4 regions of the Paeniglutamicibacter psychrophenolicus genome follow, and region 1 is predicted to be linked to each of the others. Evidence: predicted binding sites of a transcription regulator. Region 1 holds the regulator's gene; each other region holds the start of a gene.
What was found. The regulator LexA, encoded in region 1, represses DNA repair genes until DNA is damaged. The targets are predictions, from matches to a motif close to TCGAACANNTGTTCGA.

Region 1 (4,209 bases):
ATCCCCACGTCGCGGATGATCACCCCGGCCTCGAGCAGCCCGTTCCAGATGGCCTTGGTGTCCTTGACTCCCCCGAAGAACACGAAGTTGGAATCGCTGGAGGCGGGGTGCAGCCCCATCCGGGTGAGCTCGTTGACGATGCGGTCTCGCTGGACCTTGATGGCCTCCACGTTGGCCAGCAGGATGTCCGCGTGCTTGAGTGCGGCATTCGCCGTTGCCTGCGTGACAGCCGAGAGGTGGTACGGCAGCCGCACCAGGCGGATCGCGTCGGCGACCTCCGGAGCTGCGGCCAGGTAGCCGAGACGGGCGCCGGCCAGGGCGAACGCCTTGGACATGGTCCGCGAAACGATGAGGCGTTCGCGGCCCGGCAGCAGGGAAAGCGCCGAAAGCGTCCCGGTGTGGGCGAATTCCGCGTACGCCTCGTCGACGATCACGATGGCGTTGCTGGCCTTGCCCGCCTCGTAGACGGCCTCGACGACATCCAGGCCCAGCGCGGTGCCGGTCGGGTTGTTCGGCGAGCACAGGATGACAATGTTCGGCGCGGCCTCGCGGACCTGCGCCGCGGCGTCGATGGCCGAAAGCCCGTAGTCCGCCGAGCGGACGCCGGCCAGGTAGGTGGTGTCGGTCCCGGAGGCCAGCAGCGGGTACATCGAGTAGGTGGGAGGGAAACCCATCACCGTGCGCCCGGGCCCGCCGAAGGCCTGCAGGATCTGCTGGAGGACCTCGTTGGATCCGTTGGCCGCCCAGACGTTGTCGGCGTCCAGTCCGTGGCCCAGGTAGGCGGCGAGGCGTTCGCGCAATTCGGTGAACTCGCGGTCCGGGTAGCGGTTCAGTCCCACGGCTGCTGCGGAGACTTCTTCGACGATGGCCCGGTGCACTTCCGCGGGAAGCGGATGGGTGTTTTCGTTGACGTTCAACTGGATGGGTACGTCGATTTGGGGTGCGCCGTAAGGTTCAAGACCTTGAAGATTCTCTCGCAGGGGCAGATTTGCCAGGCGATTTAGCCGTTCATTCACGGCTCAAGTCTACGGCGGCGGCGCGGTGACCTTGGAATCTTCACCGGTGCCACGGGTAATAAACGGTTAGCAATGATCGGGCGCGGCATCGATCTGCGCGCCCAAGGGCATTGGCCCTAGCTTCCGGTGGGGACGAAGAGTTCGGCACCCGGGTGCAGCACGGAGCTGTTGAGGTTGTTCATGTCGCCGATCCGCCGAACGGCTTCGCGGGGCTCGAGCTGCGGGGCGAACTCCCGGGCAATCCCCCACAAGGTGTCGCCCTCGATGACGGTGACGGTGACGGCCTCCACGCCCAGCGGGGTGTCGTCCGAGGCGTTGGCCGGGGACTGGAACAGGCCCAGGAGCATGAGCACCGCCGCGCTGACCAGGAAGATGGGAAGTGCAATCAGCACGAATTTTCCGCGGCGCGTGAGTCGCAGGGGCGCCAGCGCGGGCTGCGAAGCCAGTGCGGATTGCGGCGCCGGGGTGTAGTCCTCGGATATTACAAGGTGGAGCGGGGCCGAGAAAGCAGTGTTTGCCATGTCTTTGCCTTTCCTCTGTATTCATTTGCCGGACAGGCCCGGTGGCCCATTCGAACAGATGACGGTTATTCGAACGCATCTTTCGAACGTGTGTTCGTAGTGCGCATCTTATTTCTAGCACCTTTGGACGACACGTGTCCAGATCAGTTCGAACAAATCTTTGAAAGTAGTGTCTTTGTCTACTAAGATGGGGGTTGTGGAGCGATGTATTGACTACATCAGTCCACACCGACAATTTGCGGCACGCGCGGGCAACCGGCGACGATCGGGATGAGGCACTGACAATGACTACCGAACAACGAACCCCTCGACGCGACGCGAAGAGCCTGACCATCCGTCAGAAGAAGGTTCTTGAGACCATCCAGCGGTCCGTGAGCACCAATGGCTACCCGCCATCGATGCGGGAAATCGGGGACGCCGTGGGACTGGCGAGCCTTTCAAGCGTGACCCACCAGCTCAGCCAGCTCGAGAAGCTCGGCTACATCCGCCGGGACCCGCGCCGTCCGCGGGCCATGGAGATCCTGCTTCCCCTGCAGCTCAAGAGCGAGAGCAAGCTCGAAGTGGTGGAGGGCCAGGCAGACCTGAAGGCTGCCAACGGGATGAGCGTCTCGGAGCTGACCACCTCCGCGGACACCGCCATGGTGCCCCTGGTGGGGCGCATTGCCGCCGGCGGTCCGATCCTGGCCGACCAGGCGGTCGAGGACGTCTTCGCCCTGCCGCGCCAACTGGTGGGACACGGCGAGCTCTTCATGCTGAAGGTCAGCGGGGACTCGATGATCGACGCCGCCATTTGCGACGGCGACTGGGTGGTGGTCCGCCGCCAGCAGACCGCCAACAACGGCGACATCGTCGCGGCCCTGCTCGAGGACGAAGCCACGGTGAAGACCTTCCGGCAGCGCGACGGGCACACCTGGCTGCTGCCGCAGAACTCCCGCTACGAACCCATCCTCGGTGACGCCGCAACCGTCATGGGCAAGGTCGTATCGGTCATGCGTTCGGTCTAGGCCCGCACCAACACACATCCCCCGCAAACACCTGAGGACCGGTCAAATGACCGGTCCTCAGGTGTTTCCCGTGATCCCACGGGCCAGGATTTTCTAGCCTTCGCTCAGGCGCTCGAGCGCGGAAATCACCGTCGCCTTGTCGGGCGTGGCCCACAGGGGTGGCAGCGAGGCACGCAGGAACGTGCCGTAGCGCTCGGTGGCCAGGCGCGAGTCCAGCACTGCCACCACGCCCTTGTCGTTGACCGAACGGATCAGTCGACCCGCGCCCTGGGCCAGGCGCACCGCGGCGTGGCTCGCGGCCACTGCCATGAAGCCGTTGCCGCCGTGCTTGGCCACGTCGCGGCTGCGGGCCGAGGACAGCGGGTCATCGGGCCGCGGGAACGGGATCTTGTCGATGATGACCAGCCGGCAGGCGTTGCCCGGCACGTCCACGCCCTGCCAGAGCGTCATCGTGCCAAAGAGGCAGGTGTCGGGTTCGGCGGAGAACTGGTCCACCAGGGCCTTCATGCTGGATTCGCCCTGGCACAGGATCGGGATGTCCAGGCGTGCCCGCAGGATCTCCGCGGCTTCCTCCGCGGCGCGGCGCGAGGTGAACAGCGCCAGCGCCCCGCCACCGGAGGCCTTGATCAGGTCCTCGATCTCGGACAGGGTTTCCTGGGACATCTGGCGCCCGGGCTTGGGCAGGTGCTTGGCAACGTACAAGATGCCTTGCCTGGGATAGTCGAAGGGGCTTCCCACGTCCACACCGTTCCAGGTCGGCGCCCCCTCGCCCACGAGCCCGAGGGTGCCCGCCACGGGTTCGAAGGCGGCACCGATGGCCAGGGTTGCGCTGGTGAGGATCACCGTGCGGCCGTCAAAGAGCCCCTCGCGCAACTTGCCGGCGACCGAGAGCGGGGCGACATTCAGCGTCGGCTGGCTGGACTCGTCGGGTTGGACGTAGCCCTCCCCCGGGCTGAAGTGCCCGGGGCGCGAGGCCCAGATGACTTCCCGCTCCTCGGTCATTTCAAGCATCTTGCTGCACTGCTCCACCAGGTACATGACCTGCGAGCGGGCCATCTGGCGTCCGCCGTCGGCGGGGGCGTTGGCCTCGGGCTTTGAATCGGACAGCACCACGCGTGCTGCCTCGGCGATCTGGTTGATCGCCGCCTGCTGGTCCTCGTTCAACCCGCGGGCCATGAGCCCGGTGGGGACGCCCTCCAGGGCGCGCTGCAGCGCCTTGGCACCCTGGTTCAGCGAGTCAACGCTGACCGAGCAGTGCTTGCGCGCCGCCGAGGCGGCGGTCTGGACCATGGCCACCGACAGGGGCCGGGTCACCGAGGAGGTCACGCGGTCCTGCAGCTCGTGGGCCTCGTCGATGATGACGGTGTCGAAGTCCGGCAGCACGGCCAGTCCCTCGAAGGCCGAGACGGCCAGCATCGCATGGTTGGTGATCACGACGTCGGCGTTGGCCGCGCGGGCACGGGCCAGTTCGCTGAAGCATTCGGAGGCCATGGGGCATTTTTGGGATCCCAGGCAGTCCATCGCGCTGACCGAAACCTGGCGCCAGGCCTTGTCGCTGACACCCGGGGTGATGTCGTCGCGGTCCCCGGTGTCGGTCTGCTCGGCCCATTGCCGCAGCCGCACCACTTCCTTGCCCAGCGCCGAGCCGGGCCCGTCCGCGGAACCACC
Region 2 (4,209 bases), 2.2 Mb from region 1:
TCTGCGCCCACCCGTTTTTCACGGCCTACCAGATCACTTCTTGCGTTTGTCCCGCCGCGGTTTGTGCAACCATGGTCGCAGCAACTGCGTGGTTACCGGCAGGAAGATGTAGGTCATCAGCGGGGTGAGAATACATATATTCAGCAGCACCGCCAGTACCAGCGGCCAATCCCCCAAGAAGGGCATCAGCAGGAAGTTGGACAGCAGGCTCAGCGGGAAGAACGGCAGGAAGATGCTGACCGCTTGCTTCCAGCGCGGCGGCACCACGGTCTCTGCAATGGTGAGGTTCGTGTCCCCGGGCTGTTCGAACCAGCCCTCGATTCCGGTGCGGTGTTCGACCTTGGTGATCTCCACTAGTTCGGCCGCGCTGTCGATCCACCAGCGACGTTCCTCGGATTCGTCCCACGCCGCCAAGGCCTTGGCGGAGGAGAACCGGTAGAGGACATGCCATTCGTTGGAGTCGGGAGCGGTGCGGATCCATCCGGATCCAAGGTAGCCGTCCCACTCCCGGGCCAGCACCTGGCCGGCCTGGACCCAGGCATTGAAACGACGGTGATGTTCTGGAAGTACCGTCCGGGTTATCGATACGGTGATTGGGGTTGCTTGTGGCATTCCCATAATCTAGTGCCCTCCCGGTTCCCACCACGAATCCGAGGAAAATTTCAGCGATTCGAAGGCTCGAGCCCATGGATATGCCGGGAGCACATGCGTGTTCCCGGTGATGGCTTCCGCGCTTGGAAGTGGGCGTCTATAGCCGCTTGGGTGGCCACTGGGGGCCCGATCCATTTATCTGGGCCGGTGCCATCGAGATGTAGGTGTGGCTGCTGGGCGTGGTGATCTCGAAGGCATGCCGGCCGGCGCCGGAAATGGGGGATTCCTTCCAGCCTGGCGCTTCCTTGGTCATGTTGCAGCGTTTGCAGCGTCCCGATGAATTTTCTTCGGTGGTTTTCCCGTCACGGCTCACCTGAACCACATGGTCAAGTTCCTGGATCCTGCCGTTGCAAAAGGGGGTCCGGCAATATTGGTCACGGACCTTGATGAATTTCTTGAGCTGCCCGGTGAAGAGCCGCCCGGTGGATTCCATGGCCACCAATTTCCCGGTCTCCGGGGCCACATATAGGTTCCGAAGCCAGGTGTCCAATGGATTTTCCGGGCTCCCTGCCAACAGTTCGAGGCCCTTGGCTGCACTGAGGAAACCATGGCCGGGAACCAGCACCGGGTGCTGGGCATCTTCGGTCAGGTTCTCGGCATTCATCACCAGCAGGAGTTCGACAGGAACACTGTCTCCCGCCTTGGTGCCCGTTATCTTCTCGAATGCGGTGTCAGCGGCCACTTGGGCCCGGGACCGGTCGTCTTCCGCACTCCTGGGCTTGTCCACTGCGTTGCGTATAGCCTGCAACATCGGCAGGCCCTGCTCCAGGGGCAATCTGCCGCCGAATTTCACGGTGTAGTCATCAATTTGGTAGCCATCGAAGTAGCGGCGCTTGATAGCAAGATCCTCCAGATCCGCAGCAGCCTTGGGTTCCAGGGCCAGCGCCCAGCAATGGATCCGGTCCCTCAACATGGCGGTTCCAGCCTCGAAGCAGGATTGCTGCCCGTTCCACAGCAGCGCATCAATCAGCTGCCGGTTTTCGACCCGCAGGTCACGCACGCCAGAAACCACCACCAGGGCTTGCTCGAACGTGATCAGTCCGGAACGCATGCCCCGGAGGGTGCTGGGCAGATCTTCGGCCAGGAGCCGCGAGTTGTTCATGAAGCTGGCCCCGCTGTCCGGGGAAACATGCAAAGCCAGAGCCACTTCACCGCGGGTTCCCCACGCGGGGTTGTTCTTCCGCGTCCCTGCTTCCACACGCTCGGCGATCACAGTATCCTCGAAGGCCACCGCTTGCGCTACTTGCTTCGCCCATGTGGCCGTTTTCAGGGCCTCCAAAGCCCCCAAGGATTCAATCGCCGGGTGAGTTCCCTCGTGCAGTGGGGCAGCGTTCACGGCCGAGGCCACGCAGCGGATCCCGTCAATGCCGGTGCGTGACACGTGCTCGGCCACCATCGCATCCAAGTCAACTCCCGCAAGCACCAGCGCATCATAAGTGGGGGCTTGACCGGCGGTCGACATCGCGGTCCCATGAAGCGGGTTGCTGCTGCTCGATGACGCCGTTGCCATACCACAATTATAGAACTAAACGACGTCAATTAGAAGACATGTTGGCAAGCAATAGAAAAAATATTCTAACTGAATGAAAGGGCTCCGATCGTCGGCAAATGCACCCTAGGTCCATGAACGGCCTGCCAGCTAAGACTCCAGAAGCTGGACCAAAACCTTCGACGGGACCGCGGTGATGGCCTCGATGTCGCCGGGTCATGCTCAATTGTCCCGGAGGCATCCGACAGATAGGTGGAACCCCGTTGCGCCCTGCCATCTCGGGGACTTGCCAGGTTCCCGCGAGGCAAACGCTTCAACGACTTCGGAAACCGGCCGTCCATGGACCGCCACTGGCACCCAAGCCACCTCGTCGAGGGAAGGGCCTTCGCGACAGCCCCGCTCGCAGGTTGCACCAACACGCCCGGCAGGATCACGCACCAACGCCATGGCCGCGCGAGATCGCGCTGCACCGTCACTGCGACCCCGCCCGAGCCTGCTGGCTCCTACGACCAACCCACCACCAGTCGTGCCGCCTGGACGGGAATGGTGGGGTCCACTCCGGTTAGTTGGGCGAAGCGTTTGAGTCGGTTCATCAAGGTGTTGCGGTGGCAGTACAGCTGTTCGGCGGCATGCGCAATGCTCCCGGTTTGCAGGTAGGCCTGCACCGCTTCGCCCAGTCGACGACGCTCGGTCGCGCCGCAGTGGTCCAGCGCGCGCTCCACCTCGCCCAGCCCCGGAGCTCCCGCCCGTTCCAGCTCTCGCCGGGCCATGCGCGCCCATCCCCGGGCCCAAGTCATTGCGCCATCTTCCGTCGGCTCCAGCAGCCTTGCCAACGCGGCGGCCACGGCGGCGGCGTGCGGAACCTGCTCCAACAGGCAGCCCTCCCCTATCAAGCCGCAGGAGAGTCGCCCAAGGCTCTCGTTGAGCCGCTGGGCCTCCGAGCCGGCACGCTCCTCGAGTGGATAAAAAACCACAAGTGCATCCGCCATGGAATAGGTGAACACCTGGTTGCTCGCCTGCGCATTGGCCAACGCAAGTCGCAGTGCAGGAATATGGTCCCACGGCGCGACCGCGACCACATATTCGGTGCCGGGGTCCTGGCCGAGTTCCTCTGCTATCCGGTCCAACGCGGAAGGCGCCAATTTTTTCTCGCTAAAGAGCGTGGCCAGGTAGCCCTGCCTCTTGCTTGCGGCCTCCGCCTGGATCCTGGCCAGCTCGGCGACATAGGCCCTCTGGGTTTCCCCCGCGTAGCCGTCTACGACTTCCCAGACACGGGCGGTGTGCTCGACGAGCAATTGCGAGTCTGCGGGCGCGGCAATGGCGGTAATGGCTTCCCAGATCACCGAGAAGTCCAAGCGGATTGCGGTCATCAGCGCCTCGATGGGAACTCCTGCCCGCGCCCTGGAGACGCCCACATCCAGCGCGATGGCATCGCGTTCGCGCAGGTAGCCCGGTTCGTCGTCGTCCGCCTTCATGGCCAGGATCAGCGCCTCGAACGATGCGCTGCCGGTGCGCCTGATCTCACTGATCGGCAACGGTGATTGGGCATAGATCGAAATGGCGCCCAGGCGAGCTATGAATTCGTCGGTCAGCTTTACGACGTCCAACCCATCCAGCAGGGCGCTCCAGCGCCCTGAATCGCCAGGTTGGCCGTTTTGCTTGCTTTCGGAGCCTTGGTTCAGTGCCATTCGATCATATTATGTGCTTTTGCACCGTTTGTGGCGTGGAACTCGTTGTGAATCGTGCGGCGCATCACGGTGGATCCTTGGCAAGATATTCATCATCCCCACAATCCGGATGGCTTGCAGCAACGCACCGGGCCTCCCCTTGAGATCAGGCAGAAAAATCCCATGACCCACACTGGAACACTCGAAGCGGGTGCAACACGGCAGATCTCCGACAAGGAGGCCACCAAGGTTGCCATTGGCGCCCTCATTGGCACCGCCATGGAGTGGTACGACTTCTTCCTCTTCAGCGCCGCCGCCGCGCTGGTATTCAACATCCAGTTCTTCGACAGCCAGAACGCCACGGCTGCCGCAATGGCAGCCTTCGCCACCTTCGGCGTGGGA
Region 3 (4,209 bases), 690 kb from region 1:
GCGGAAGAGGGAGATGTCGATGATGAGGTCGTTGAATTCGCGGGGGGCGAGTTTGCCGATGAGTTCGCGTTGTCCGGGTGATTCGATCTGGAAGCAGCCCAGGGTGTGGGTGGAGCGGATGAGTTCGAAGGTGGGTTCGTCGTCGAGCGGGACCAGGGCGAGGTCGATGGCTCCGTTGGGGGCGATGTAGCCGGGGATTTGCCCGGGCGCTTCTCCCCGGTGTCCGCCTGCCTTGGCGACGGCCTGGGCGTCGGGGTTCAGGCGTTGGATTTCCTCCAGTGCGTAGGTGATGGCCGATTGCATGCGCACCCCCAGGACATCGAGCTTGAGCATGCCCATGGGGTCCATGTCGTGTTTGTCGAATTGGCTCATGGGCAGGGAGATGCCGCTGGGTTCGACGGGGGTGCGGTCGCGCAGGTGTGCGTCGGAGAGGATGACTCCGCAGGGGTGCATGGAGATGTGGCGGGGCAGGCGGTCGAGGCGTTCGGTGAGGTCCACGAGCAGGTCGAGTTGTTTTTCGGTGCCGAGGCGGTCGGCGAAGGGTGCGAGTTCGGGTTTTTCCGCCAGGGCTTCGCGGAAGGATGAGGCGGAGAAGCGCCAGAGTTGCTTGGCGATCACATCGATGTCTTCTTCCTCCATGCCCAGGGCGGCTCCGGCGTCGCGCACCGCTCCGCGGGCGCGGTAGCTGTTTTGCATGCTCATGAGGCTGACGCGGTCACTGCCGAAGCGTTCGAAGATCTTGCGGTAGATCTCGTGGCGCCTGGCGGATTCGACGTCGATGTCGATGTCGGGCAGGGTGGCGCGGTCGCGGGAGAGGAAGCGTTCGAAGAGCAGGTCGTGGGCCAGGGGGTTTACCTGGCTGATGCCGATGAGGTAGTTGACCAGTGAGGAGGCTCCGGACCCCCGTGCTGCGGAGCGTATCCCCAGGTGGGTGATCATGGAGCTGACTTCGGCGACGGTGAGGAAGTAGGGGGCGAAGCCGAGGTCGGCGATGGTGGATAGTTCGGCCTCCAGGCGGTGTCGCATGAGCGGGTCGTTGGCCTGGGCGGGGATGAGGCGGGTGATGCCTGCCTCGGCGCGGGAGGCGAGTTCGTTTTCGGGGTTTCCGGTGATGCCGATGATGTGGGCCTCGGGGACGACGGGGATCGACCATCCGGTGTCGGGGATCGGGTCCAGGCGTGCCCAGTCGGCGAGCGCTGCGGTGTTGCGCAGCAGTGTGGCGGCCAGGGAGGTGTTGGAGGCGGAGCGGGCGATTTCGGCGGCGAGGTGGCGCATGTGTTCGGCGGGTTTGAGCCAGCCCTGTCCGTTGGGTTGGATGTCGTTGAGGGTTTCCAGGGAGGACAGGGCGCGTGCGGAGTCCAGGACGTCGGCGGTGGCGGCTCCGTCGGGGTCGGCGTAGCGTACGGCGTTGGTCAGCACGGGGGCGATGCCCGTGTCGGTGGCGCAGCGCAGCATGCGGATGGCGTGTGCGGTGCTGAGTTTCTCCCCCGGGCTGTTCAGGTGCGTGGTGATCTCCACCCGCAGGGCGCTGGCCCCCAGCAGGGAGCGCCAGGTGCGCAACTGGGTGCGGGCCTGGGTGTAGTGGCGGTGTCCGGTGGCCAGGCCGATGTCGGAGCCCGGTCCGAGCAGGATGGTGAGCAGGGCTTCCCCGTCGGGGCCCAGCGCGTGGGTGGCCAGTTCCTCGCGGGTGATCCCCACGGAGGGCTTGGCGAGCCCTGTGGGTGTGGTGGGTTGGTGTGCGGTGGTGACCAGGTGGCAGAGTGCGGCGTATCCGGCGCCGTTGCAGTGCCCCTTGGCCAGGGCGATGATGCGTCCGGCGGTGCGCAGGGGCGGTGGCTTGCCGTGGGGCGCGGGGTGGGGTGGGGGTTCGAGGATGGCCAGGTCGACTCCGAGGATGGGGTCGATGCCGTGTCCGATGCAGGCCTTGAGGTGCTTGACGCTTCCGTAGAGTCCGTCGCGGTCGGTGATTGCCAGTGCGTCCGCGCCGTCGGCGAGCGCGGCGGCGACCAGGTCCTTGGGCCAGGAGACCCCGTAGTGTGCGCTGAAGGCGGAGGCGACGTGCAGGTGGGTGAAGCTCATGTCGCCGCCCCGTGCCGTGCCGGGAGGTTTGTGCGGCCATCGCTTGGTGTTGCCATGATGGTGCCTGCCCCTCCGCTGTCCCGTGGCGCGCCCCGGTCCCCCGGCGGGTTGCGCCTGCGGGCACGTGCCTTGGTGGTCCTCGGTGCCTGGGTTCGTGTGGCTGGGCGAGGAGGGGGGACGAATTCATTCTATTAGAACACGTGTTCTAATCAAGCCCCCGGGCCGGCCCCCGCGGAGGATTCCCGGGCATCGGGGCCGGCTTCCCGCCGCTGACCTGCGGCGGGAAGCCGGGCAGTGAGAAGGCCCACTGCCGGCGCGGCCTAGATTCCCTCGTCGCTTCGCAGCCGGTCCAGGGCCACGAGGTAGGCCTCGGTGTAGCTGGGGAATTGCGGGGCCATGTCGCGCAGCACCTCCAGCGGGATTTCCGCCCTGATGGCCAGGGAGGCCAGGTGGATCCATTCGCTGGCTTGCGGGGCGATGGCCCAGGCTCCGATGACGACCCTCCGGTGCCGATCCACCACCAGGCCCAGGTCCCCTCGCGGGTCCTGTTCGTAGGTCCAGGGCCGGGCAATGGCCTCGGGCAGGTTGACCTGGATGGACGCCGCGTCGATTCCGCGCCCCTCGGCCGCATCCCGGGTCAGGCCCACTGCGGCGATCTCCGGGCTGGCGAACACCACGCGCGGGATCCCGTCGTAGCTTGCGCTTCGTTCCCTGCCCAGGATGCAGTCGGCCACGATGCGGCCCTGGTACTTGGCCACATGGGTGAAGGGCATGATCCCGGTGACGTCCCCGATGGCCCAGAGCCCCTCGGCTGCCCAGCAGTGGTCGTCAACCCGCACGCCGCCCTTCCCGTCAAGGGTCGCCCCGGCGCGTGCCACATCCAGGCCCTCGGCGCGCGGGGCCCTTCCGGTGGCGAAGACGACCGCATCGACCGCGACCTCTCCGCCCGCCCGCAGCTTCAGGATGCTGGTTCCGTCCTCCCCGCGCCGCCCGCTGGCCACGGTGCTGCTGGCCAGCACCGTGACCCCGAGCCGGCGCAGGTGCTCCTCGGCGAGCGCGGAGACCTCGGGCTCCTCGCGCCGCAGCAGCCTGGCGCCGCGGTTCAGCACGGTGACTTGGACCCCGAATCCGGCCAGGAAGAAGGCGGCCTCCAGCGCCACAGCGGATCCGCCCACGATGGCCACGGATTTCGGCAGCGTCGCCAGGGTGTAGAGCTCGCGGCTGGTCCAGGCGGTGATCTCCCCGATGCCCGGGAAGTCCGGGAGCACGGGGACGGTTCCCGTGGCGATGATGATGTGGTGTGCCAGGTATTGGTTCCCGTTGGCGCTTAGGTGTCCCGGTCCGGTGATTGTCGCCTCGCCGCGCACCACGGTTGCCCCGCGTTTGGCGTACCCCTGCTCCTGGGCGCTGTCGTCGAGGTGCCGGGCCATGTAGTCGCGGTATTCCCGGGCCTTTTCCCAGTCCAGGGCGCTTTCGGCGGCTCCGGCCGCCCCGGCGGCCTCGACGTTCACCTCGGGTCCGCGCAGGACGGTCTTGGAGGGGATGCAGGCCCAGTAGGCGCATTCCCCGCCGATGAGCTCGGCCTCGAAGACGACGACCTTCTTGCCCGCGGTGAGCAGCCGGTCGGCTGCGACCTCGCCGCCGGGTCCCATGCCGATGATCGCGGCATCGAATATTTCTTCCATCAGAGCACTCCCGTGTTCGCGTTCCTCGCGGCCGTCATCCAGGCACCTGCCCCCAGCCTTGCACCTGGTGCGGCCAACGACCAGAGCTTGCCCTTCGCCCGCTGGTGGCGCCGGAGGGGTTTCGGGGCCAGCCGTACGGGCGCGCTAGGCGCTTTCCCGGTAGGCCTCGGGCATGCGGATGATGCGCCAGCGGCCCGTGTCGGCCTGGCGGGAAACCTCGAAGGTGCGCAATGGGCCCACGCCGGCGAGCTTGACCTGCAATTGCCAGACCTCGTAATCCACGAGCCCCGGGCCGCGGCCGCGTTCGGCACGCAGCTCCTCGGTCCACCAGTTCCTTCGCTCGAACCAGCGCACCGGCTCGGCCGCGAGCCTGTACTCGCGACCCTGCCAGCGCATGCGGATCGGCACCCCCGCCGGTGTGCAGTCAACCTCGATCGACTGGGTA
Region 4 (4,209 bases), 3.6 Mb from region 1:
CGCCGATCTCGCTGAACACGGCCATGGCCTCGCGCCACTTGCCCGGGGTGCAGTGCCGGGCGAAGCCGAGCAGGAAGCGGATCAGCGAGGGCTTGGCCGAGAGCGGGATGTACAGCGGGGAGGCCGGATCGAACATGGTCTTCAGCCCATAGGTGAGCACCGAGGGTTCGCTCAGCGGCAGCGTGAGGGCGGGGGTCAGCCAGCCGGCGTTGCCCCACGATGACCCGGCGGCGACGCCGTCGCGGTCCACCACGGTGACGTTGACACCGCGTTCCTGGAGGTACCAGGCGGTGGCGAGTCCCACCATGCCCGCACCGATGACGACCACGTTTTCCGGCGTCTGCGTATTGCTCATTGTTCGCTCCAATCCTTGTGCTGTCTCCCGCGGTGCACCTCGTTGTGCGGCGGCGGAAGTGAATCTCTGGGGGATGCAAGCGGGGGAAGGCGAGGCAAGCGGGCACCGCGGTGCCCCCTGCCTTGCCCTCCCCCCACTCATTGCTGCCCGGGGTTGCCTTCCGGGTTTAGACGTAGTCCTTGTACTTCTCCAGGTGGCGGACCGGGGTGGACAGCGCGTCACGGCGGAACGGGTCGCCCAGCTCGCGGGTGCACATGACCTCGATGACGGTGGTCTTGCCGTCGACCATCTGGGCGTTCAGGGCTTCCTTGAGGGCGGCACCGACGTTCTCCAGCTTGTCCACCACGATGCCCTCGGCACCCATGGAACGGGCCATCTCGGCGAAGGACTCGCCGTTGTCCAGCTCCCCGGCGATGAAGCGGCGGTTGTAGAACTCGACCTGGTTCTTCTTCTCGGCGCCCCACTGGCGGTTGCGGAAGACGACCGCGGTGACCGGCAGGTCGTGGCGGACCGCGGTGAGGACCTCGCCCATGCTCATGGCCCAGGCGCCGTCGCCGGCGTAGGCGATGGCAGGGCGGTGCGGGGCCGCGGCCTTGGCGCCGATGATGGTCGGCAGCGCGTAGCCGCAGTTGCCGAAGGACATCGGGGCGAAGAAGCTGCGCGGCTTTTCGAAGCGCAGGTAGCTGTGGGCCACGGAGTTGATGTTGCCGATGTCTGTGGAGATCATCACGTCTTCCGGCATGGCGTTTTCCAGTTCGCGCAGCACCTGGCGCGGGTGCAGCCAGTTGCCTTCCTCGCCCTTGGCCTCCTCGATGACGTCCAGGGAGTACTCGTCCTTCTCGTGGGTCCAGGCGGAAAGCTCCTGCTCCCAGGCGTCCTTTTCGGCCTTGATGTTCGCGGCGCGCTCGGCCTTGGTGGCGTCCGAGGCGAGCTCGGTGCCCTCGAGGCGCTTGACCAGTTCGATGGCCACGGCCTTGGCGTCGCCGGTGATGCCCACGGATATCTTCTTGACCAGTCCGAGCTTGGTGTGGTCCGCGTCGATCTGGATGATCTTGGCCTCGGTGGGCCAGTAGGCCTGACCGTACTGCGGCAGGGTGCCGAACGGGCCAAGCCTGGTGCCCAGGGCGATGACGACGTCCGCCTCGGAGATCAGCTTCATGCCGGCCTTGGATCCCTGGTAGCCCAGCGGGCCGGCCCAGAGCGGGTGGCTGGCGGGGAAGGAGTCGTTGTGCTGGTAGCTGTTGACCACCGGTGCGCCCAGGCGCTCGGCCAGGGCCTTGGCTTCCTCCACGCCGTCGGCCATGACCACGCCGCCGCCGGAGACGATGACCGGGTTCTTGGCGGTCTTGAGCAGCTCGATGGCCTCGTCGAGGGACTTGGTGCCGCCGGCACCGCGGTCCACGCGGCGGGGGGCGGGGATCTCGGTGATGGATTCGCCGTAGAAGTAGTCGCGCGGGATGTTCAGCTGGGTCGGGCCGTTTTCGCTCATGGCGCGGTCGAAGCAGCGGGCGGTGAATTCGGCCATGCGGTTCGGGTGGGTGACATGGCCCTGGTACTTGGTGAATTCCTGGAACATCGGCAGCTGGTTGGCTTCCTGGAAGCCGCCCAGGCCGATGGTGTTGGTTCCGGCTTCCGGGGTGATGATCACAACCGGGCTGTGGGCCCAGTAGGCGGCGGCGATGCCGGTGACGCAGTTGGAGATGCCCGGGCCGTTCTGGCCGATGACCACGCCGTGGCGGCCGGAGGCACGTGCATAGCCGTCGGCCATGTGGGCGGCGCCCTGTTCGTGGACGACCGGAACCAGGCGGATGCCGGCGGGGGCGAAGATATCCATGGCGTCCATGAAGGCAGAGCCCATGATGCCGAAGATATCGGTGACGTCGTTGGACACCAGCGTCTCAACGAAGGCTTCCGACGACGTCATCTTCTGCGCGCCCTTGACGACCTCGCGGGATGTGGCCTTTTCAGTCATTACAAGTCTCCTTCGTGGATCAAGACGTCGCAATCACGCAAAGTCTCAAAAAATGATTCGAACTGCTCCCATAAACGGGATTGCTCACAAAGCTATGCGACCCAGCTCACATCCGTCAAGACCCTATTCCATTTATTCTTCGTACTGATACGATTTAATGAAACTTCGCACAACGGATGATTGGATCGATCATGGAAAATCTCACGGAACCGGATCTCGGGCCCGCGGGTGCCGTCCAGGGCGAAACACCGGCCCTGCGCCTCTTCGCACTGCTGGAGCTGATCACCACCCGCGACCAGCTCTTCACCCTGCAATCCCTGGTGGACCAGACGGGGCTTCCCAAGCCGACCCTGCACCGCATGCTGCAACAACTCGAGGGCGCCAACCTGCTGACCCGCCAGTCCGACGGCCGGCACTACGGCACCGGTTCGCGCATGCGCCGCATGGCCGAGGACGTGCTGCTCAACGACACCCGGCACGGCACCCGGCACGCCATCCTGCGCGGACTGGTCGACGAAATCGGCGAAAGCTGCAACATCACGGCCCTGTCCGGCAACGAGGTCATCTACCTGGACCGCGTGGAAACCAACGAGCCGCTGCGCGTGTACCTGGGCCCCGGTTCCCGGGTGCCGGTGCATTGCTCGGCCAGTGGCAAGTTGATCCTCGCCCAATTCGGCCCCACCCAGCGCGAACGCGTGCTGACCAGCGGACCGCTGCAGCGCTTCACCGCGCACACGCTTACCGACAAGACGGAAATCGAGGCCGAGCTGACCCAGATCCGGCGCAACGGCTACGCCGAGGACCGCCAGGAATACCTGGACGGGCTGGTCTGCCTAGCCGTGCTGGTCCCCAACCCGGCAGGCCGTTCCAACCTTTGCGTCGCGGTGCAGGCCCCGATGATGCGCAAGAGCTCGGCGGACCTGCTCACCTTGCTGCCGGCCCTGCGCCGGGCCGCCGAGAGCATCTCGCGTCTCGAGGACCACGCGGATCTGGGCTCTCCGGAGTCCGAGCCGATCGCGGCAGGGTGGTGAACCGGATGAACCACCAAACACCCGGGCTCGCAGCCCAGGAGCTGGTTTCGGTCCGCGAGATATTCGACATTGACAGCGAAGCGCGCGCGCCGCGGTTCGTCGAGGCCACCGAGCACGTCCCGGCCATCGACCCGGCCTACCGCTTCAACCCCGATGTCACCCTGGCGATCCTGGCCGGGTTCACCCACAACAGCCGGGTGATGGTCCAGGGGTTGCACGGCACCGGGAAGTCCACCCACATCGAGCAGGTCGCCGCCCGGCTGAACTGGCCGCTGATGCGGGTGAACCTGGATGGCCACATCAGCCGCCTGGATTTGGTCGGCAAGGACACCGTCGTGATCCAGGACGGTGCACCGGCCACCCGGTTCCAGGAGGGAGTGGTCCCGTGGGCCATGATCCAGCCGATGGCGCTGGTCTTCGACGAATACGATGCCGGCCGCCCCGACGTGATGTTCGTGATCCAGCGGCTGCTGGAGCGCGACGGCGGCTTCACGCTGCCGGACCAAAACCGGGTCATCCGCCCGCACCCGCACTTCCGGCTCTTCGCCACCGCCAACACCGTCGGGCTGGGCAACCTCAACGGGCTCTACCACGGGGTGCAACGGCTGAACCACGCCCAGCTGGACCGCTGGAACATCGTCGCGGCACTGGACTACCTGCCCGTGGCCGACGAGGTCGGCATCGTGGCCGCCCGCGTCCCGGACCTGGCACAGAAGCCCTCCGGAATGGAACTGATCCGCTCCATGGTGCAGGTTGCCAACCTCACCCGGGACGGCTTTGCCGCCGGGGACATCTCCACCCTGATGTCCCCGCGCACCGTGATCACCTGGGCGGAGAACATCTCCATCTTC

Region 2: a site for LexA is predicted at 2,214-2,229, ahead of JOF46_RS06950 (DUF222 domain-containing protein). Genes of this name have one in related genera too.
Region 3: a site for LexA is predicted at 2,272-2,287, ahead of JOF46_RS14100 (DNA polymerase III subunit alpha). Genes of this name have one in related genera too.
Region 4: a site for LexA is predicted at 2,373-2,388, ahead of xsc (sulfoacetaldehyde acetyltransferase). Genes of this name have one in related genera too.

The regions. Positions count from the first base shown of each region.
Region 1 is NZ_JAGIOE010000001.1:3,801,564-3,805,772, forward strand. Features, by position in the region: gene JOF46_RS17240 (histidinol-phosphate transaminase) at 1-1,016, opposite strand, end outside; gene JOF46_RS17245 (LysM peptidoglycan-binding domain-containing protein) at 1,133-1,537, opposite strand; gene lexA (transcriptional repressor LexA) at 1,822-2,541, shown strand; gene JOF46_RS17255 (ATP-dependent DNA helicase) at 2,635-4,209, opposite strand, start outside.
Region 2 is NZ_JAGIOE010000001.1:1,563,603-1,567,811, reverse strand. Features, by position in the region: gene JOF46_RS06955 (antibiotic biosynthesis monooxygenase) at 34-612, opposite strand; gene JOF46_RS06950 (DUF222 domain-containing protein) at 749-2,161, opposite strand; gene JOF46_RS06945 (RsbRD N-terminal domain-containing protein) at 2,644-3,828, opposite strand; gene JOF46_RS06940 (MFS transporter) at 3,991-4,209, shown strand, end outside.
Region 3 is NZ_JAGIOE010000001.1:3,115,542-3,119,750, forward strand. Features, by position in the region: gene JOF46_RS14100 (DNA polymerase III subunit alpha) at 1-2,079, opposite strand, end outside; gene JOF46_RS14105 (dihydrolipoyl dehydrogenase family protein) at 2,400-3,764, opposite strand; gene JOF46_RS14110 (hypothetical protein) at 3,909-4,209, opposite strand, start outside.
Region 4 is NZ_JAGIOE010000001.1:184,317-188,525, forward strand. Features, by position in the region: gene JOF46_RS00805 (NAD(P)/FAD-dependent oxidoreductase) at 1-355, opposite strand, end outside; gene xsc (sulfoacetaldehyde acetyltransferase) at 522-2,327, opposite strand; gene JOF46_RS00815 (IclR family transcriptional regulator) at 2,519-3,358, shown strand; gene JOF46_RS00820 (AAA family ATPase) at 3,364-4,209, shown strand, end outside.